Regions from separate parts of the Arthrobacter sp. UYCu723 genome, predicted to be linked through region 2. Evidence: predicted binding sites of a transcription regulator. Region 2 holds the regulator's gene; the other holds the start of a gene.

Region 1 (10,740 bases), 3.6 Mb from region 2:
GATTCCGGATCACCGTGATGAAATTCTCAACGATGAGGAACGGGCCGCAAATGAAACAATGATGATTTGTGTTTCGCGCTGCCGAAGCGACAGGCTGGTGCTGGACCTTTAGGCCGTCAGGTTCTCAAAGCCCGTGGTTATCGACCGAACCAAGGGGTTTGCCGACCCAGTGGCCTGGCCTGCCCGCCTCTCGGTTGCCGGCGGGATTCTATTGATCCATAATTTTCGTGGCCTTTTTCGAATGCCGTATCCGAATTGGCCGGATGCGGCGTCTGTCATTTAATGCTCCTTTGAAATCATGGTGAATAATTTGAGGGACAGGGCATTGTGGGTGGCGGGCGCGCCGGCGGCCCTCCAGCTGCTCCCGGCGGCGGAGCGCGGTGGCGGTGGCCGTTCCTGCGGCGGTCATGAACGTACGTCTGGAGTGGGTCACGCCCAGAGGTAGATCACGGGAAGGCAACGGCAACGGTGCTTTCGGCAGTCCGTTCACGGCCTGTTCACCGGGAGTTGTTGCGGCTTCGACGGCTACTCTGCGGTGGGTGACGCCGGGTCGTCAGCTTCCGGTGCGTCCTGACCGTATTCCGCCGAAATCAGGATGGGCAGGTGGTCCGACGCGCCGCGGGGGAGGGTTTCCACGCTTTCGATCTCGAGCCCCTGCGACGTCGCGAAGTCGAAGTGGCCCTTGAAGACCTTGTACCGCGTGTACGTCCGCCGGTCGCTGAGCGTCAGGTCGTAACCGGCGTCCTTCATCTGGGCGGTCAGGTACTTGGTGAAGAACGGGTAGTTGAAGTCGCCCACCATCAGCGACAGGCCCCCGCCCATGCTGAGCAGCTCCGCGTGGGCGGCGTGGATCTGGTTCCGCCGCAGCGAGTTCGACGCGGTCAGGGGTGCCGCATGGAAGGACGCGATGACAAGATCATGGTCCGTCTCCTTGTCGATCACCCGGGTGCCGATCAGGCGCTCGTGCGCGGGCGACAGGACGCGGTCATGCAGAGACTTCTTCAGGGCGAATGTCTTGGTCTCATAGGCCGTGAACCGGTCCATCCGGTAATAGATCGCCAAGCCCAGCCGGTTGCCCTTGGTGGCGTCGGCAAGGTGCAGGTTGCCGATGGTTTCCGGGAGATCGTTGGTGTCGCACTCCTGGAGGCACAAAGCATCAATCTCAAAATCGCGGGCCAGATCAACCAGCTCACCACTGGCCTTGTGCTTGCGGAGGTTGTAGCTGATGACTCGAATCAGGGGAGCACCTCTTCGGAGGATAGTCGTGAAAAACCTGATTCCGAGTCTACCCAGTCCGGCGGAACGAGTGGGAGCACCGGCCGCGCGGGTCCGCGGGTTCCTCCGGATGCCTGCAGACTCCGAGTACCTGGAGGACAGCAGCCATAGCAGCGTCTGCGTCTGGAAGGGCCAGGCCGGCTATTACAGCCTCCTGGTGGACGGCCAGCGGAACCAGGATGCGGCCTGGTTCTACGCCGAGCCGACGTCCGAGGCCGAGCACATCAAAGACCATGCGGCCTTCTGGCGGGGCGTCCGCGTAGAGGCCTGAGGCACGCCGCAGCAGGGGATAGGGTGGTTTGGGATTCTCTACGATTGATGCTGCGAAAGGGCGGACGTTGACTGCTGAACTACCGGTGCTTGCCGAGGGCGACTTCTATTACGAGGTGCTGGGGGAGGGGCGCTTCCGCTCCACTATCCACGCCCAGGGCGCCTGGAACGAACAGGAGCAGCACATGGCACCCGCGTCCGGCATCATGGCGGACTGCCTGGCCCGGCACGAGCCGCGGGACGACATGCGGATGGCGCGCCTGAGCTACGAAATCCTCGGACTGATCCCCGGCGGCGAATTCGAAGTCACCACCACCACGCTCCGCCCGGGCCGGACCATCGAACTGCTGCAGGCCGAGCTGGTGGCGGAGGGGCGGGTCGCGATCCGCGCCACGGCCTGGCGGATGATCATGTCCGACACCGCCGCCATCGCCGCCTTTGAGGATCCCCGGATCCCCGCGCCGGAAGGATGCGAACCCTACGACGCCGCGAGCATCTGGCCGGGCGGGTACATCGCCTCGCTGCAGATGCGGATTGCCGAGGGGCACCGCGCCGGCTCCGGCACGGTCTGGCTGCACACCACACACCCGCTGACGGACCAGGCGGACAGCAGCGACCTGGCCCGGCTGGTCGGCCTCGTGGACACCGCCAACGGGATCGCCGCGCGCGTCCCGCCGGGCCAGGGCAGCTACGCCTTTCCCAACCTTGACCTGCAGATCCACATGTACCGGCGCCCCGAAGGGGAATGGCTGGGGCTGGACAACGAGGTGTCCTTCGGCACGGACGGAATCGGCCTCACGTCGACCGTGCTGCATGACCTCACCGGTCCGTTCGGCCGCGCGGAACAGATCCTGACGCTGCGGAAGTCCTGACCACCCAAGTGGCTCGCAATAGTTGTCGTTTTCAGTGCTCAAAACGACAACAACTGCGGGTCAGTTGGGGACCGACGCCGACGCCGCTCGCCGGGAAATGCTAGTGGAAGACGAGCCAGCCGACCAGCGTGGCCAGGCCGGTCAGGAAGGCACCCCAGACGATGTCCACCACGACGATGACGAGCGGCCAGCTCTTCAGGGTCGCGGCGTTGGTCAGGTCATAGGTGGCGTAGGCGAACGTTCCCAGCGCGGCGCCGTAGCCCAGCGCGTTGAGCCAGCTTCCGCCGTCGAGCGCCGGCTGGAGGGCGAAGAAGACGATCCCGATGATGTACAAGACGTAGAAAACAACGGCGTACCCTAGATGGGGCTTGTCCGCCAGGACGTGCCCCAGACTCCGCCGGTAGAACTTGCTCATTGACTTGAGCCAGACGGCGTCGATGACGGCGAACGCTGCGGCCACGACGAGGAACTGCAAGATGACCATAAGGGAGCATAACAAGATGCCGGAGGCCCCGGGCGGACCACGCACGCTGACGATCGTCCGGCAGGAGGAGTCCCTCGGTGCCGCCGGAGATCTCGACTTCGCGATCGAACTGCTGCAGAAGGTCAAGGCCGGTGAGGTCAGACCCATGCTGCGGCTCTACCGCCCGGTGCCCACTGTCGCCTTCGGGCAGCGGGACACACACCTTCCGGGCTTCGACGCCGCCGCTCAGGCATGCCGCGAGCTGGGCTTTGAGCCGCTGGTCCGCAAGGCCGGCGGGCGTGCCGCTGCCTACCACGAGGGCACCCTCGTGATCGATCATCTGGAACCGCACCGGGACGCTATCGCCGGCGCCAAAGGACGCTTCTCCTTCTTCGGCGAACTGCTGGCGCAGGCGCTGCGCAGCGCCGGAGTCGACGCCGCCGTCGGGGAGATTCCCGGCGAGTACTGCCCCGGCGAATTCAGCGTCCACGGCCAGGATCCGGAGCATCCCGCCCACCAGGTGAAGCTGATCGGCACCGCCCAGCGCGTCGTGGCCGGCGGCTGGCTGTTCAGCTCGGTGATCGTGGTGGAGAACCCCGCCCCGATCCGCGCCGTGCTGGAAGCCAGCTACGCGGCGCTCGGCCTGGACTGGGACCCTGCCACGGCCGGCGCCGTCAACGACCTCGTCCCGCACCTGGACGTGGACGCCATCGAGGCGGCCGTGATCGACACCTACGCCCGCTACGCGCAGCTCGGCTTTGGAGACTTCGCCAGCCTGCGCGGCTGACCGCGCAGGCCGGCCGTCCGGGCTCAGTGCCCCCGCGCGATCCATTCCTCGAGCTGCGGCGCCTCGGCGCCGACCGTCGTCGTATTCCCGTGGCCGGTCCGCACCACGGTGCCCGCCGGGAGCGTCAGCAGACGGCTCCGGATGGACTCGATGATGGTGGGGAAGTCGCTGAAGGACCGGCCGGTGGCTCCCGGGCCGCCCTGGAACAGCGTGTCGCCGCTGAAGACGGTGCCCTCGCTTTCCAGGTAGAAGCACGTCGAACCCGGCGAGTGGCCCGGCGTGTGCAGGGCCACCAGCCGCGCACCGGCGACGTCGAACGTGTCGCCGTCCGCGATCGCGTGGTCCGGTTCGGTGCCCGGGAACACGCGCTCCCAAAGCATCCAGTCCTCACGGTTCAGATGGACCGCTGCGCCGACGCGGTCGCGGACCTTGCCGACGGCGCCGATGTGGTCATCGTGCCCATGCGTCAGCAGGATGGCGGTGACCTTCCGGCCCGCGACGGCGGCCTTGACCGCAGCCGGGTCGTGCGCCGGGTCGATGATCAGGCATTCCTGGTCGTCGCCGACGATCCAGACGTTGTTGTCGACGTCCCAGGTGCCGCCGTCGAGCGAGAACGTGCCCGAGGTTACCAGCTGCTCGATCTTCAGTGTGCCCCCGGTTCCGGCGCTCACAGTTCAACGACCGAGCGCAGCACCGCGCCGGCGTGCATCTTGTCGAAGGCTTCCTCGATCTGGTCGATCGTGATCCGCTCCGTGACGAAGGCGTCGAGGTCCAGCTTGCCCTGCCGGTAGAGGCTGATGAGCATCGGGAAGTCGCGCGAGGGCAGGCAGTCGCCGTACCAGGAGGATTTCAGCGAGCCGCCCCGGCCGAAGACATCCAGCAGCGGCAGTTCCAGGGTCATCTCCGGGCTGGGAACGCCCACCAGGACCACCGTGCCGGCGAGGTCGCGGGCGTAGAACGCCTGCTTGTACGTCTCGGGGCGTCCGACGGCGTCGATCACGACGTCGGCGCCGAAACCGCCGGTGAGTTCGCGGATCGCCTCGACCGGATCGACGGCGGAGGAGTCCACGGTGTGGGTGGCACCGAATTCCCTGGCGCGTTCGAGCTTCTTGGCGTCGATGTCGACGGCGATGACCGTGGTGGCACCCGCGAGCGCGGCGCCGGCGACGGCCGCCATGCCCACTCCGCCGCAGCCGATGACGGCGACGGAATCGCCGAGCTTGACGTTTCCGGTGTTGATGGCGGCACCCAGGCCGGCCATGACGCCACAGCCCAGCAGCCCGATGGCGGCGGGGTCGGCTTCAGGGTCCACCTTGGTGCACTGGCCGGCGGCCACAAGGGTCTTCGCGGCGAACGCGCCGATGCCCAGGGCGGCGGTGAGCTCGGTGCCGTCCTCGAGGGTCATCTTCTGCGTGGCGTTGTGGGTGTTGAAGCAGTACTGCGGCTCGCCGCGGCGGCAGGCCCGGCACTCGCCGCAGACGGCACGCCAGTTCAGCACGACGCGGTCGCCGGCGGCCACCGAGGTGACGTCCGGTCCCACGGCGCTGACGACGCCGGTGGCCTCATGGCCCAGCAGGAACGGGAAGTCGTTGTTGATGGCACCGAGCTTGTAGTGCAGATCGGTGTGGCAGACACCGCTGGTGAGGATGTCCACCAGCGCCTCACCGGGGCCGGGATCGGGGACCAGGATGGTCTCCACCGTGACGGGTGCTCCCTTGGAGCGGGCTACTACACCTTTGACTTTGTGGACCACGGAAAAGCTCCCTTGAGTACAGTGCGGGAAATGGAGGCAGCGCTATTTGTGACTGTGATCTGTCTATCACACAGCCAAGTCCAAATTCCAGAAGTTGTTGCGCAATGTACAACAGGTTGCACAAACGGCCCTCGGGCGAGACTCAGGCGGCGAGCCTGCTCTTGACCTGTGCCGCGGAAGGGTTGGTGGCCGCGGTGCCGTCCGGGAACAGCACGGTGGGGACGGTGCGGTTGCCTCCGTTGAGCCTCTCCACGAGATCTGCGGTGCCTTCAACTTCTTCGATGTTGATCTCGGTGTAGCCGATACCCTGGGCGTCCAACTGCTTCTTCAGGCGGTTGCAGTAGCCGCACCAGGTGGTCGAAAACATGGTGATGGTGCCGGATTCGGGGGTGAAGTCCACGAAGTTCTCCTCAAAGCTGGTTGACGGTGCCGGGTGACAGCGCCGGTTGCCGACAAAAGTCGGACGTCATTGTCACTAACCGTAACCCGGGGGCCGGTATTCCCGCAGAGGTGGCGGCCGCTACGGGCGTATTACCGTCTCGCCCTCATCAGCAGGTGCCTCGAAGCCGGCGAGGAACTTGTCCAGGTATGCAGGTCCCACCGGCGCCGAGTTCGGTCCCGCGTGCAGCCGGCGCAGCTCCAGCCGCCGGAGGAGCTCATCCCTGGGCACGTCAAGATACACGAGCTGCCATGCAGCGCCGTGGGCGGTGACGAGCTCTTTGTATTCCTCGCGCCGCTGTCTGGACCAGAAGGACAGATCGACGACGATGTCCCGGCCCTCTGCCATGAGCTCCACGAGCCGGATCCGGAGCTGCCGTTCCACCGCCACGGTGAAATCGAAGTATTCGGGGGTGCCGAAGCGTGCCGCCAGCTCCCGGTCCTGACGCCACATCTCCTCGTCGACCGAGAGCCGCACGTAACCTTCGGCCTCAAGGGCCTTGGCGTAGCTTGTTTTTCCCGAGCCGGCCACGCCGCACATCAGGACCACCGTTGACGTTTTGACCATGCGGGGAGTCTAGGGGATACGGCCAGCCGGCGGGTGTCCCGGACTGACGGCCAGGCGGATGACACGGAATCCGTGCGGTGGCATGCTGGTGCCATGTGTGGACGCTACGTGATGGCCCGGGCCGTCGGAGACCTGCTGGCCGAATTCGATGCCGGGCTGGAGGAGGAGTTCGCGATTCCGCCGTCGTGGAATGTTGCCCCGACCGCGGACGTGCCGATCATCCTGGAACGGCTCGTGGACGGAAGCCCGGTCCGGCAGCTGCATATCGCGCGCTGGGGGCTGGTGCCGTCCTGGGCCAAGGACCCGGGCATCGGTTCGAAGATGATCAATGCACGCAGCGAGAGCGTCCTCGAGAAGCCCGCGTTCCGGAAGGCCACCCGGTCCCGGCGCTGCGCCGTCCCGGCGGACGGCTACTACGAATGGAAGGGCGAGGGCCGCAACAAGCAGCCCTATTACGTTCACCCCCGGGACGGGCGCCCCATTGTGTTCGCCGGACTCTTCGAGTGGTGGAAAGACCCTTCCAAGGCCGAGGGGGACCCGGAGCGCTGGATGCTTTCGACGTCGATCATGACCACTGACTCGCCGCCGGAGGGCTACGCCGGGGGAATGCTGGCCGAGCTGACCGCGCTGCACGACAGGGTCCCGCTGCCGATGGGCCGCCAGACCATGGAGACATGGCTGGATCCGCAGGCCGATGACGCTGCCACCCTCGTGGACCTGGTCCGGGCCGGGGCGCACGACGTCGCGGAGGGCTGGACGATCGACGCCGTGGGCACCGCCGTCGGGAACGTGAAGAATGACTCCCCGGAACTCATCCAGCCGGTGGGAAGCCTGTTCTAGCGCGCCGCTGGAGCGCAGGAACGCAGCCCGTAGGGGCGTGGCCGGAAGGAACCATCGATCTGCGCGGACTCCCGTGGTGACGGTGGGCGTCAGAGCGTCACCTTGCCGCCGCCGTCGACCGCCCAGCTGGGGTTGAAGGCGACCTCCCAGCGGTAGCCGTCGGGATCGGCGAAATAGCCGGTGTAGCCGCCCCAGGGCTGGGTCTGCGGCGCCGCGACGATGGTGGCCCCCGCAGACTCCGCTTCGGCCATCACCCAGTCGACTTCCGCCGCGCTGCCCAGATTGTGGCTCAGCGTGATGCACGGAATGCCGGCAGGAGGATCGGTGGCTGCTTCGGCCTGCATCTGCCCGGCGTCCCAGAGCGAGAGGACCAGGCCGTGGTTGGCCTGGATGAAGAGCACCTCGCCGGGGACTTCCCGCTGGACCGGCCATCCGAGGCCGTCAACGTAGAAGCTGCGGGCGGAGTCAACACTGCGGACACCCAGTGAAATTAAGTCGACTCGTGGCTGCATCATTCGATACTGTCATGCACATGTCCACAAATCACGCAGACGACAAGACCGCCCAGGCCGACAGGGAACAGCTCGCCGCCGTGCGGGTGGCTGTTGACGAGGTGGACGAGCAGATTGTGTCCCTGATCGGCCGCCGCGAGCGGCTGATCCGGATCGCCGGAACCCTCAAGGCGGACAGCGCCGAGGTGCGTGCTCCCGGCCGGGTGGAGCGGGTGATCGAACACGTCCGCGCCACTGCGAAACAAAAGGACATCGACGTCGACCTCGTCGAAAAGACCTACCAGGCCATGATCGATGCCTTCATCACCCTTGAGCTGGAAGTGTACAAAGCCAGCTCCTAGCAGGGGCTTAGAGGGACTCTTCGACAGGCACGTTGGCCTGGTAGTCCCGGCCGTCACAATCGCTGAAGGCCGTCATGAGGTGGCCCTTGGGGAGGCCAAGCACAGTCGCAATGGGGAAGTTTCCGGTGATGGTGTTCCCTGAGTGTTCCACGCCCTTGAGGTCGAAATTCTCTTCCGTGCCGTCATGGTTGAAGTAGTAGAAGGAAACGGCCTCGCCGTTCATGAACTCAATACCCAGCCTGCGCTGATGGGAATAGTCCGGCCCGGCCGCCAGGAGGCCCACCACGTAGGCGCCTTGCCCCGGGATATTTCCGTCTATATCGAACGTCGCCACCAAGGTTGGATCCTTGGCGGCGATGCTTACATGCTTCAGGAGTGCGTTATGGGAGCTCATGGCTCAATCCTGCTACGTGTGCCAGCGTCCGTCCACCCCTGATCTAGGTTTTGTCCCGGGCCGGGCGTAGACTGGAATCATTCGAAGATATATTCGAACAAGGATTCGGTCGGGGTTTCCCGGGAGGCACTGTGGCATGTTCAGCGAGTCGGTAGACGTCGTCTGCACACCCTCCGGCGTGCCTCTGAAGCTTGACTGGGCCGGCCGGCACTACACCGTCTGCGCCGAACCGGTCCGCTGGTATGAGCGGCGCCAATGGTGGGCGGAGGAACCGCGGGCCCCGCTGGGGAGCGGCCCCGGGCTGGTGGACCACGAGATCTGGCGGGTCCAGGTGCGCCCGGCTGATCCGTCCCCGGTTGATGGAGCCCAGGCGGAAACCCTCACCCTGGACCTGAGCCGGCACGTCGGCAGCGGCCGCTGGCGGCTGCTGAGGATCCATGACGGCCTCCGTCCGCAGAAATCAGCATGAGCTTCACCCATCTCCACGTCTCCACCGCCTTCAGCGCCCACTACGGGGTCTCCTGGCCGGATGAACTGGCCGCCGCGGCCGCGGCCGACGATGCCACCGCGCTCGCCTGCACTGACCGCGACGGCCTCTACGGGACGGTCAAGCACCTGTTGGCCTGCATGGCTGCCGGACTCGATCCGATTGTCGGGGTTGACCTTGCGGTCCTTGACGACGACGGCGACCTCCGCACCCAGGTGGGCGGACGCGTCGTCGCCCTGGCCCACGGACACAACAACGGCGCCGGTTACCGGGCGCTCTGCCGGCTGATCTCGGACGCCCACGCCCGCACCACCGGTAAGGCCGGGGGAGCGGTGCCAGTGGCCGTGACCCGGGCGGAGCTCGCCTCCCGGACTCTGCATCCGGAGACCCTGCAGCCGGTGCTGACGGTACTGATCGGTCCGGATTCCGACGTCGGCCGGGCGGTGGGCGGGCGGCGCTACCTGCGCCCCCGCACCCTGTTCAAGCGCTGGCTGGATGCCATGCCGCCGGGGACCCTCGCCGCCGAGGTGGTCACGCAACTCAGCACTCCCGGTGAGCCGCTCAGCACAGCCCACGCTGTGCGGATGCTCAAACTCGCCGCGGAACATGGCGTGCCCGCCGTGCTGAGCAATGCCGTGCGGTACGTCGCCGAGGACGGCGCGGCCACCGCGGATGTGCTGGACTCCGCCCGGGCGCTGAAATCCCTGCCCGAACTCTCGGCTGCCCCGCTGCTCCAGCCCAACGGGCAGGGCTGGCTCAAGTCGTCGGCGCAGATGCTGCAGCTGGGCAAAGAGATCATGCATGCCGCCGGGTACGGCGCCGCGGACCTGAAACGGCTGATGGCCCAGACAGAGGCGCTCGCGGACCGCTGCCGGGTGGACCCGGTCACGGACATGGGATGGAAGCAGCCCGTGGTCCCCGAAGCCTCCGTGATCGGAATCGCCGGGGATCCCCTCGTGGAGCTCAGCCAGCGTTGCGAGGCAGGCATCAGCCGCCGCTTCCCCGGGATCGCCGGGAAGCCCGCCGAGGAGCTGCGCGCCAGGCTGGGGCATGAGCTGCGGATCATCGACAGCCTGGGCTTCGCCGCCTACTTCCTGACCGTCGCCGAAGTCTCACGGATGATCCTGGACATGGGCGTCCGTGCCGCCGCCCGCGGCTCGGGCGCGTCCAGCCTGGTCAATTACCTGATCGACGTCAGCCAGGTGAACCCCCTCGAGCACGACCTCATCTTCGAACGCTTCCTCTCCCGTGACCGCGCCACCTTGCCGGACATCGACATCGACGTCGAAAGCGCCGAACGGCACAACGTCTACCGGAAAATCTTTGAGCGCTTCGGGTCCGAACGCGTCACGCTGATGAGCATGCAGAACGGCTACCGCGCTCGCGGTGCCGTGCGGGACGCCGGGCTGGCGCTGGGCATGGACGACGGCGAGATCGGGGACATCGCCAAGCAGCTGTGGCGGTTCTCGGCCCGGAACTTCCGGGAAGCCCTCGTGGAGAAACCGGAGCTGCGGGAATTCGCGGGGAGGGTGGAGCAGCGCGACTTCACCGAGAACCAGCAGCTGGACCTGCTGGTGGACCTCACGGAACGGCTGGACCGGCTGCCGCGCCACATCTCCATGCACCCGTGCGGCGTTATCCTGGGCGACGCCACCCTGCTGGACCGCACGCCCGTTCAGCCCAGCGGCCTGGGGCTGCCGATGAGCCAGTTCGACAAACACGACATGGACCCCATGGGGA
Region 2 (10,740 bases):
CGACGCCGAACTGGCTCCGTCCCAGCGCCGCAGCCTGGAAGACATTGTCAAGGTCAAGGTCATCGACCGCACGGCCCTGATCCTCGACATCTTCGCGCAGCACGCCAAGAGCCGCGAAGGCAAGGCCCAGGTCGAACTGGCCCAGCTCGAATACCTGCTCCCGCGCCTGCGCGGCTGGGGTGATTCGATGTCCCGCCAGGCCGGTGGGCAGGTGGGCGGCGCCGGTGCCGGCATGGGCTCGCGTGGTCCCGGTGAAACCAAGATCGAACTGGACCGGCGCCGGATCCGCACCCGGATGGCCAAGCTGCGGCGCGAGATCGCCGCGATGAAGCCAGCCCGGGAAACGAAGCGCGCCAACCGCCGTCGTAATGCAGTGCCCTCGGTGGCAATCGCCGGCTACACCAACGCCGGCAAGTCGTCACTGCTGAACCGGCTGACCGACGCCGGCGTCCTGGTGGAGAACGCACTGTTCGCCACCCTCGACCCGACGGTCCGCAAGGCCGAAACCTCGGACGGACTGGGCTACACCCTCGCCGACACCGTGGGGTTCGTCCGCTCGCTGCCCACCCAGCTCGTGGAGGCTTTCCGCTCCACCCTGGAAGAGATTGCCGACTCGGACCTGATCCTGCACGTCGTCGACGTCTCCCACCCGGATCCGGAGGGCCAGATTGCCGCCGTCCGCAAGGTCTTCAGCGAGGTCGACGCCCGCAAGGTGCCGGAAATCATCGTCCTGAACAAGGCCGACGCCGCCGACCCGTTCGTGATCGAACGGCTCAAGCAGCGCGAACCGCGCCACATTGTGGTGTCGGCACGCACCGGCGAGGGCATCCCGGAACTGCTCAAGGCCATCAGCGAGGGCATCCCGCGGCCCAGCGTGAAGCTGGAACTGATGATCCCGTACAACCGTGGGGACCTGCTCAACAAACTGCACGAGACCGACGCCGAGATCCTCAGCCTCGACCACGAGGAGACCGGCACCCGCGCCGTCGTGATGGTGCGCGAGGGCCTGGCCGCTGAACTGGATTCGTTCATCAGCAATGACTGAGGCAGCGGTGGCCGGGGGGGACCCGGACGCGAACCGCCCGGCGGGGGAGGACCCGGAAGGGGACGCGTCCGGCGGAAAGGCTTCAGCAGGCAAGGCTTCATCAGGCAAGGGTTCAGCAGGCAAGGGTTCAGCAGGAACCGGCGGACCACCCGGCGAGGAGTTCGTGATCGATCTGCTCGACAGGGCGGTGTCAGGCATGGGCGGACAGAGCCGCAGCGGCCAGCACGAGATGGCCCGGCAGGTGGCGCAGGCAATCGACACCGGCGACCATCTGCTGGTCCAGGCCGGCACCGGCACTGGCAAGTCCTTGGCCTACCTGATCCCGCTGATCGCGCATTCCCTTGTCAGTGACAAACCCACCCTCGTCTCCACCGCCACGCTGGCCCTGCAGACCCAGATCGTGGGCCGCGACCTGCCCAGGCTGCTCAAGACCATCACCCCTGCCCTGGACCGCCCGGTCAAGGTGGCCCTCGTCAAGGGCCGCTCCAACTATGTGTGCAAACACAAGCTCGAGGGAGGCTTCCCTTCCGAAGAACCCTCCGAGGGCCAGCTCTTCTCCCTCGGCGAGGACACGTCCGTGCCGCACTTCGCTGCCGCCATGGGCGGCCCTTCCTCCCAGCTCGGCAAGGAAGTCGTCCGGCTGCGCGAATGGGCCGAGGAGACCGCCACCGGGGACCGTGACGAGCTCATGCCCGGTGTGACGGACCGCGCCTGGCGCCAGGTCTCCGTCACGTCGATGGAATGCCTCGGCGCGCAGAAGTGCCCCCTGGCGGCCGAATGCTTCAGCGAACTGGCCCGGCAGAACGCTGCCGACGCCGACGTCGTCGTCACCAACCACGCCATGCTGGCGGTCAGCGCCTTCGAAGGCCTCGCCGTGCTGCCCGAGTACGACGTCGTGGTGGTGGACGAGGCGCACGAGCTGCAGGACCGCGTCACCGGGGCCGTGTCCGGCCAGCTCTCCGTGGCAATGGTGCATGTCGCCGCCTCCGGGGCCCGGAAGCACACCGGCATCACGGTGGACGCGCTCAACAACGCCGCGTCCAACCTCGAGCTTGCCATTGAAGGCGTCCCCAGCGGGCTGATGCCCAACGGGCTCAACAGCGAGCAGCTCGACTCCGTGGACCAGCTGCGTGACGCCTGCCGCGCCGCGCTCTCCGATTCCAAGGGGGACAGCGCCAACACCGCCGACGGCGGGCGCCAGCTCGCGCGCTCCCGCCTCATGGTCATCCTGGAACTCTGCGAACGGCTGCTCGCTGCCCGCGAAAACCGCGAGGTGGTCTGGTTTTCCCGGAACAGCACTTTCGACCCTGCGCAGGGATACTCCCAGCCGGACGAGAGCGCACCGGCCCTGATCAACGTGGCCCCGCTGAGCGTCGCCGGACGGCTCCGCGAGGGTCTGTTCGCGGACCACACGGTCATCCTGACCTCGGCCACCCTGGCCATCGGCTCCGCCTTCGAACCGGCGGCCGGAGGTCTGGGCCTGGTAGGCCCCGGCGCGCCCAGCTGGACCGGAGTCGACGTCGGCTCGCCCTTCGACTACCCCAAGCAGGGCATCCTCTATGTTGCCAAGCACCTGCCCAAGCCCGGCCGCGGCACGTCCCCGGAGGCGCTGGACGAGCTGGAAAAACTGATCCGGGCTTCCGGCGGAGGGGCACTGTGCCTCTTCTCGTCCCGGCGGGCTGCCGAGGACGCCGCCGAGGCGATGCGCCCCCGGCTGGACATGACCATTCTGTGCCAGGGGGATTCGACCATGACGGCGCTCGTGCGCCAGTTCGCCGATGAACCGGACACCTGCCTCTTCGGCACCATGTCCCTGTGGCAGGGCGTCGACGTCCCGGGGGGCTCCTGCCGGCTCGTAGTCATCGACAGGATTCCGTTCCCGCGGCCGGATGACCCGCTCATGACAGCGCGCTCCCGCGCGGTGGCCCAGGCCGGCGGCAACGGATTCATGAGTGTGTCCGCAACCCACGCCGCGATCCGGCTGGCCCAGGGAGCCGGACGGCTGATCCGCACGACGACGGACAAGGGAGTCGTGGCGGTGCTGGATTCGCGGCTGTCCACGGAACGCTACGGGGGATTCCTCCGGGCCGCTCTGCCGCCGTTCTGGCCGACCACCGATCCGGCAATTGCCATGGCGGCTTTGGAACGGCTCTACAAGGAGTCGGCGCAGACCGCCAAGTAGGCGGACGGAGCACCCCGCAGCAGGGAATGTGTTGGGCCCCGCCGGCATCCCCCGTCCGGGGGACGCCGGCGGGGCTCTGTGTGGCAGGTGCTAGAGGGAGCGCAAGACCGAGACGACCTTGCCCATAATGACGGCGTGGTCGCCGAGGATTGGCTCGTACTGCGTGTTCTGGGGCAACAGCCAGGTGTGGCCGTCGCGCTGGCGGAACGTCTTGACCGTGGCCTCGTCGTCCAGCAGTGCGGCAACAATGTCGCCGTTCACGGCGTCACCCTGCCGGCGCACCACCACCCAGTCGCCGTCGCAGATGGCGGCATCGATCATCGAGTCGCCCGCCACCTTCAACATGAAGAGCTCTCCGTGGCCCACCAGCTGGCGCGGCAACGGCATGACGTCTTCCACAACCTGGTCCGCGAGGATGGGGCCACCGGCCGCGATACGGCCGACGAGGGGGACCATTGCGGTATCCGTAGCGCTGGCCAGTTCCGAGACGGACAGCCCGCCCACGGCACGCAGGCCGCTGGACTTCGCCACTCCCGAGACCTTGGAGCTGCCCTCGTCAAGGGTCAACGGCATGAGCACTTCCATGGCGCGCGGCCGCTTGGGATCCCGCCGCAGGTAGCCGAGCTTCTCGAGTTGGGAGAGCTGGTGCGTCACGCTGGAGAGACTCGCCAGTCCCACGGTGTCGCCAATCTCGCGCATGGAGGGAGGGTAGCCGTTGTCCGTCACCGAACGCTGGATGGTTTCGAGGATCTTCTTCTGCCGGACGGTCAGGCTCTTGGGAGGCCTGGCTGACTGCGGGCTCCGTTGGGACGCCCGGCCGCCGGTGGCTGGTGCTGCCATATTCGCCAATGCCTTTCCAATCCGCCCGGCTGCCTTGCGGCAGTTACCGGGACCTTCCGGCCTGAATGTCAGACCCCGCTGATCAACTACTGATGATCGACTGCAGAAGTGGTTGTCCTGTGACTCAAACGTAGGCCAGCCACACAGTTTTTTCAAACATTTGTTCTAGCGAGTCTCGACAATGTTCGTTAATAGGTGCTAAAACTGGACAGGTGAAGTTCGAAGATGTGTTCGAACCTCCGGGGGCTGGATGAGAGTATCGCAGTTGGATGAGGGCGTTTGTTCGGTTCTATGTTCGAAGGTTAGGCCGGTTGGCGGCAGGTACGTGGAGTACACCGGGCGGCACAGTATGGTCCAGGAGGGCTCAGTTCATGTCAGCATCAAGCGCGTTTCACGACACTTTCGGCCATGACGCATCCGGCGGGTATGGCCGGTCCGTACCTCGGGTTTCGTTCCGTCCGGCCGCTCCGGCCGGCGGTGCGTCCCGCACCAAGCAGGCACCCCTGCGGCTGACCAGGCGGGGCCGGTTCGTCTTCTTCGGAGTGCCGTTGATCCTGCTGGCCGCCCTGATCCTTTCCTTCAGCGGCTTCCTGAATGCACCTGCCAAGGCTTCCGAATCTGTTGAGGAGCTGTCACTGACCCCCACCGTCTCTGTCACGGTGCAGCCCGGGGAATCGCTGTGGGCCATCGCCGGGACCGTGGCACCCGGGCGCGACCCCCGCGACATCGTCGCCGACATCGTCCAGCTCAACAACCTCGATGCCGCCCGCGTCCTGCCCGGCCAGACGCTCTTCGTCCCGGCCCAGTAGTCCAGCCCAGTAGTCTTCCGGCCCCGGGAACGTCGCGTACCAAGCAGCCGCCAAGGCGCCGACGGACCTGGCCCGAGCCGTCACAGTTTCAGGGCCCGCCGCCGTCTCACTTAAACTACTGAAGTGACTGACCAGTTAGAGCGCCTGAACCGACTTCCCCTCCGGACCAATCTGCGGGGAATGAGCCCCTACGGGGCACCCCAGCTGGACGTCCCCATCCTGCTCAACGTCAACGAGAACACCCACGGTGTGCCGGCGGACGTCCGAGCGGCCATCGCCGCGGCCGTAACAGAGGCAGCGGCCGGCCTGAACCGGTATCCGGACCGCGAGTTCACGGAACTGCGCGAAGCCCTGGCGGAATACCTCGGTCACGGGCTGGGCGCGGAGCACATCTGGGCAGCGAACGGCTCCAACGAGGTGCTCCAGCAGATCCTCCAGGCCTTCGGCGGACCCGGACGCACGGCACTGGGCTTCCCTCCCACGTACTCCATGTACCCCCTGCTCGCCGCGGGGACGGACACGGAATACATCGTGGGGGTGCGGGCCGATGACTACGGGCTGAGTGCGGAGTCGGCGGCGCGCCAGGTCCGCGAACTTCAGCCCAACATCGTCTTCCTCTGCTCCCCGAACAACCCCACCGGCACGGGCCTGGGCCTCGAAGTGGTGCAGGCTGTGTACGAGGCCGGCCAAGCCAGCCAGACGATCGTGATCGTCGATGAGGCGTACCACGAGTTCGCCCACGACGGTACGCCGAGTGCGCTCGAGCTGCTGCCGGGCCGGGAACGGCTGATCGTCTCGCGCACCATGAGCAAGGCCTTCGCCCTTGCCGGCGCGCGCGTGGGCTACATGGCGGCAGCCCCCGGGGTGGCCGACGCCCTTCGCCTCGTCCGGCTTCCCTACCACCTCTCCGCCATCACCCAGGCAACCGCCCTTGCCGCCCTGCACCACCGCGTGGCGCTCATGGCCGACGTCGAGGACATCAAGCGGCAGCGGGACAGGATCGTTGCCGAACTGCAGCGGATGGGCCTCAAGCCGTCCGCCTCGGATTCGAACTACGTCTTCTTCGGCGGTCTCCAAAACCCGCACGCGGTTTGGCAGGGACTGCTGGACGCCGGGGTGCTCATCCGGGACGTCGGCATCCCCGGCCACCTGCGCGTCACCGCCGGCACTGAGACGGAAACCACAGCTTTCCTTGAGGCCCTCGACCAGATCCTGAGCAGCCCCGCGAAACAGCGGGCCTAGACTTGACTCCGGGTCAAGTACAACGCCAGAACGCCTAGCACCGCCTTCATCACAAAAGGACACCTGCACATGAGCATCACCGGATCAACCGCTGCCCGGACCGCCCGCCTGGAACGGACCACCAGCGAGTCATCCGTCCTGGTCGAGATCAACCTGGACGGCACCGGCGTCTCGGACATCAGCACCTCGGTCCCGTTCTATGACCACATGCTGACGGCGCTGAGCAAGCACTCCCTGATCGACATGACGGTCAAGGCCACAGGCGATACGCACATCGACGTCCACCACACGGTGGAAGATGTCGCCATTACCTTTGGCGAGGTCCTGCGCACCGCGCTGGGGAACAAGGCCGGCATCCGCCGCTTCGGCGAGGCGACGGTGCCGCTGGACGAAGCCCTGGCGCACGCCGTCGTCGATGTCTCCGGGCGGCCGTACCTGGTCCACGGCGGCGAGCCGGCAGGCCAGGAATACCACCTGATCGGCGGACACTTCACGGGTTCCCTGACCCGGCACGTCTTCGAGGCGATCACCTTGCACGCGGGCATCTGCCTGCACATGAATGTCACCGCCGGCCGGGACCCGCACCACATCGTCGAGGCCCAGTTCAAGGCTTTCGCCCGCGCCCTGCGCGCCGCCGTCGAGCCGGATCCCCGCGTCGAAGGCATCCCGTCCACCAAGGGTGCACTGTGACCGGCAAGGTGCTGCAGGACGGCGCCATCCTCAACCCCGACGCCGGCCGGAAGCCCGTCTCACCCGAGGGCAAACCCACCGTTACGGTGCTGGATTACGGATCCGGCAACGTCCGCTCGGCCGTCCGTGCCCTCGAGCGGGCCGGCGCCGAGGTCATCCTCAGTGCCAGGCCCGAGGACGTCCTGAACGCCGACGGCCTTGTCGTCCCCGGTGTCGGAGCCTTCGAAACGGTCATGCGCGAGCTCAAGGCCGTCGACGGGATCCGGATGATCGGACGCCGCGTGGCAGGCGGCCGTCCCGTGCTGGCTATCTGCGTGGGCCTGCAGGTCCTGTTCGAGGCCGGTGTGGAACACGGCACCGAGGCCCCGGGGATGGGGGAGTGGCCCGGCAAGGTGGAACTGCTGCCTGCCGAGGTGGTGCCGCACATGGGCTGGAATACAGTTTCGGTGCCGGAAGGTTCGAAGCTGTTCGCCGGTGTCGAGAACGAGCGATTCTACTTTGTGCACTCCTACGGCGTCCAGAACTGGGATTTCGACGTGATCCAGCCCCGGATGATTGCGCCGCTGGTCACTTGGTCCGAACACGGCGCCCCGTTCATCGCGGCGGTTGAAAATGGTCCGTTGTGCGCCACCCAGTTCCACCCGGAGAAGTCCGGCGACGCCGGCGCACGCCTGCTGCGCAACTGGGTCGAGGGCCTGCGCAAGGGGTCCCCGGACGCGGCTGCCCCGGGCAGCGCAACCGGCGCCGGCCCGGAACAGGCCGCCTAGATGTGGTCCATCGTCCTGATGGGGCTTGCCGGCCTGCTGGTTGGCGGGGCGCTGTCCTTCCGGCAGCAGAAGAGTCCGCGCTGGGTCCAGATCGTCTTCTACGTGCTGGCCGGGATGTCGCTTCTGGCCGCCTATTTCCTGACGCTGCCCGCCTCCTAGCGGTCCCGCAGCATTCCCGACCATCCGCCGCCACCTGAGAAGCTGAGGATCCCCGATGACCACCGAAACCCCGCTGCCCGTGCTCGAGCTGCTGCCCGCCGTCGACGTCGTCAACGGCCAGGCCGTCCGGCTCGTTCAGGGCGAAGCCGGAAGCGAAACGAGCTACGGCACCCCGCTGGAGGCCGCACTCAACTGGCAGCAGCAGGGGGCCGAGTGGGTCCACCTCGTGGACCTTGACGCCGCTTTCGGCCGGGGATCCAACGCCGAACTGCTGCGCGAAGTCGTGGGACGCCTGGACATCAAAGTGGAGCTCTCCGGCGGCCTGCGCGACGACGAATCGCTCGAGAAGGCCCTCGATCTCGGCGTCGCCCGGGTCAACCTCGGCACCGCGGCGCTGGAGAACCCGGAGTGGACGTCCCGCGTGATCGAGCGCTTCGGCGACAAGATCGCCGTCGGCCTGGACGTCCGCGGCACCACCCTCGCCGGACGCGGCTGGACCAAGGAAGGCGGCGACCTCTGGGAGGTCCTGGCCAGGCTGGAAGAGGCTGGCTGCGCCCGTTACGTCGTGACGGACGTGACCAAGGACGGCACCCTGCAGGGTCCCAACGTCGAGCTGCTGCGCCGGATGGTGGAGAAGACCGGCAAGCCCGTCGTCGCGTCCGGGGGCATCTCCAGCCTCGAGGACCTCAAGGTGCTGCGCTCCCTCGTCCCGCTCGGCGTCGAGGGCGCGATTATCGGCAAGGCCCTCTACAACGGAAACTTCACGCTGCCCGAGGCACTCGACGCCGCCGGCCGCCGCTAACCGGACCGCAGCCATGGAACACCAGCCGGCAGGCACCAACCCGGCGCCGGACGCAGGCGGGAACACCGCCCCGCCCCGGCATCTGCCCGGGCACATCGCGGCAGCACTGGCGGGCGCCGGCGGTCCGGCCGACTCGGCCGGCCAGCCGTGGGCCGGGCGGAGCCTCGCCGGCGACGACGCCAGGATCCACAATTTCGAAGACGACGACGGCGCGGCGGACGCCGGTTACCTGGCGGCCCTCGCGCGCCTCGCCAGCGGCGACGGCGACGAAGCCGCAGTCATCGCCTCACTCGCCACCGCACGCGTCTTCGTGCCGATCCTTGCCCGGCTCGCGGAACAGGGCGAAGGCTCGACCCGCCCGGCAGGGGACAAATTGCACGGGGACAAGGAGTCCGACATGGCCCTCGTCACCCTCAAGGCGCCCGACGGCCGGACGGCCATGCCTGTGTTCACCTCGGCCGCGGCGCTTCAGGCCTGGCATCCCGAGGCCCGCCCGGTTGCCGTGTATACGGCCCGGGCAGCGCTGTCCGCCGTCGCCGAGGGCGCCGAGCTGCTGGTTCTGGACCCCGGCTCGGACCTGACGTATGTGGTGCGCCGGCCCGCCGTCTGGGCCCTCGCTCAGCAGCAGCCGTGGACCCCGTCGTACGCTGATCCTGTGCTGGCGCAGTCCCTAGGCGCGGCCGCGGTAGGCTTTCCGGAGGTCCGGCGTGTTGAAATTCATCCAGGCGGTGGAGTTGCCTCAACTGCGGCTGATGGACGGCAGCTTCCCGGCGGAGGTGCGGGCCCGGAACTCCGGGTGGTCCTCTACCTCGAGGACGGGCTCGACGCCGCGGGGGTGCAGTCCATCGTGGCCGGCCTAAACAACGCCTGGGCCCGGAATGAATTGTTTGCCGAGCGGGTTGACTCGATCGAAGTCAAGTTGCAGCGCGCAGCACCATAGCTGACGGCCAGCGGGGGACTCCTGCCGGAAGCAGTACCAGGCTGCCGAGGGCAATACCAAAAGGGATGTAGTCCGTGAACTTCACGCTTTACCAGGAGCTGCTGGCCGTCCGGCCGATCAGGCGGATCCTGCTGGTCGGGATGATTGCCCGCATACCGCACTCCGCCGCGGGCGTGCTGCTGACCCTGCACATCGTCCTGAGCCTGGGCCAGGGCTATGCCGCCGCCGGCGCCGCGGCAGCAGTCATGACAATCGGCATCGCCGTCGGGGCGCCCTGGCGCGGACGGCGTGTCGACACCGCGGGCCTGCGCAAGGCCCTGATCCCGTCCGTCATTTCCGAAACCGTCATCTGGTCGATCGTGCCGCACGTGTCCTACGAGCTGCTGCTGCCGCTGGTGTTTGTCGGCGGCCTGCTGACGCTGCCGATCTTCAGCGTCGTGCGCCAGTCCCTCGGCGTCCTGGCCACAGGGGAGCAGCGGCGCGCCGCGTTTGCCCTCGATGCGATCTCCACCGAACTGGTCTTCATGATCGGCCCCGCCGCCGGCGCCCTCGTCGCCACCGCCGGCTACTCGGTCGTAGGCCTGACCATCGTCGGCATTGCCACCTCGGTGTCCGGGCTGTTCCTGATGTGGTTCAACCCGCCGACCCGCAGCCCCGTGGCCGGCCGCGGCCTCGACGCCGGGCTCGAGGCGGGACTCGATGCGGATGAACAGAATTGCGCGGAGGCCGCCGTCGTGGCTGCCGCCCCGGCACACCTGCAGGAAGCCGCCGCAGAGCTGGCCCCGTTGGCAGCCGCCGCCGAGCAAAGGCGGCAGCGGCGCGCCGGGCTACGCCACAAGGTCAACCATAATTTCGCCTGGTTCACGGCGGCCGTGGCTGCCGTCTTCGCCGTCGCGGCCGGGGCCGGCATGGTGCTCAGCGGCACCGACGTCGGCATTGTGGCCGCCCTCGAGACCGGCGGCCACCAGGCCGAGATCGGGCTCGTCTTCCTCTTCTGGTGCGCGGCCTCGGTGGTCGGCGGGCTGATCTACGGCGCCATGCACCGGCCGATCTCGCCGATCTTGCTGCTGCTCGGCATGTCCGCCCTGGCCATCCCGATGGCGTTCGCGACAGACACCTGGACCCTGAGTCTGCTCTCGCTGCTGCCGGGACTGCTGTGCGCCCCGGTGCTCTCGGCGGCTTCGGAGAAGGTCGCCGAACTCGTCGACGAGAGCCGCCGCGGAGAGGCGATGGGCTGGTACGGATCCGCCCTGACCGGCGGCGT

Evidence for each region. Region 2 encodes LexA, which represses DNA repair genes until DNA is damaged. Its sites were predicted from a motif close to TCGAACANNTGTTCGA; they were not measured.
Region 1: a site for LexA is predicted at 8,595-8,610, ahead of ACVWZ8_RS17445 (DUF6504 family protein). Genes of this name have one in related genera too.

Annotation. Positions count from the first base shown of each region.
Region 1 covers NZ_JBSSBW010000001.1:3,707,470-3,718,209, forward strand. The annotation lists gene ACVWZ8_RS17375 (2Fe-2S iron-sulfur cluster-binding protein) at 1-112, shown strand, start outside; gene ACVWZ8_RS17380 (endonuclease/exonuclease/phosphatase family protein) at 526-1,236, opposite strand; gene ACVWZ8_RS17385 (DUF427 domain-containing protein) at 1,346-1,546, shown strand; gene ACVWZ8_RS17390 (thioesterase family protein) at 1,614-2,417, shown strand; gene ACVWZ8_RS17395 (DUF2177 family protein) at 2,518-2,901, opposite strand; gene ACVWZ8_RS17400 (lipoate--protein ligase family protein) at 2,918-3,667, shown strand; gene ACVWZ8_RS17405 (MBL fold metallo-hydrolase) at 3,691-4,338, opposite strand; gene ACVWZ8_RS17410 (S-(hydroxymethyl)mycothiol dehydrogenase) at 4,335-5,420, opposite strand; gene ACVWZ8_RS17415 (mycoredoxin) at 5,563-5,820, opposite strand; gene ACVWZ8_RS17420 (AAA family ATPase) at 5,941-6,426, opposite strand; gene ACVWZ8_RS17425 (SOS response-associated peptidase) at 6,520-7,266, shown strand; gene ACVWZ8_RS17430 (VOC family protein) at 7,356-7,778, opposite strand; gene ACVWZ8_RS17435 (chorismate mutase) at 7,793-8,119, shown strand; gene ACVWZ8_RS17440 (hypothetical protein) at 8,127-8,513, opposite strand; gene ACVWZ8_RS17445 (DUF6504 family protein) at 8,650-8,982, shown strand; gene ACVWZ8_RS17450 (DNA polymerase III subunit alpha) at 8,979-10,740, shown strand, end outside.
Region 2 covers NZ_JBSSBW010000001.1:121,962-132,701, reverse strand. The annotation lists gene hflX (GTPase HflX) at 1-1,045, shown strand, start outside; gene ACVWZ8_RS00590 (ATP-dependent DNA helicase) at 1,038-3,227, shown strand; gene lexA (transcriptional repressor LexA) at 3,318-4,067, opposite strand; gene ACVWZ8_RS00580 (LysM peptidoglycan-binding domain-containing protein) at 4,439-4,876, shown strand; gene ACVWZ8_RS00575 (histidinol-phosphate transaminase) at 5,000-6,118, shown strand; gene hisB (imidazoleglycerol-phosphate dehydratase HisB) at 6,188-6,808, shown strand; gene hisH (imidazole glycerol phosphate synthase subunit HisH) at 6,805-7,575, shown strand; gene ACVWZ8_RS00560 (hypothetical protein) at 7,576-7,734, shown strand; gene priA (bifunctional 1-(5-phosphoribosyl)-5-((5-phosphoribosylamino)methylideneamino)imidazole-4-carboxamide isomerase/phosphoribosylanthranilate isomerase PriA) at 7,790-8,536, shown strand; gene ACVWZ8_RS00550 (SseB family protein) at 8,550-9,476, shown strand; gene ACVWZ8_RS00545 (MFS transporter) at 9,551-10,740, shown strand, end outside.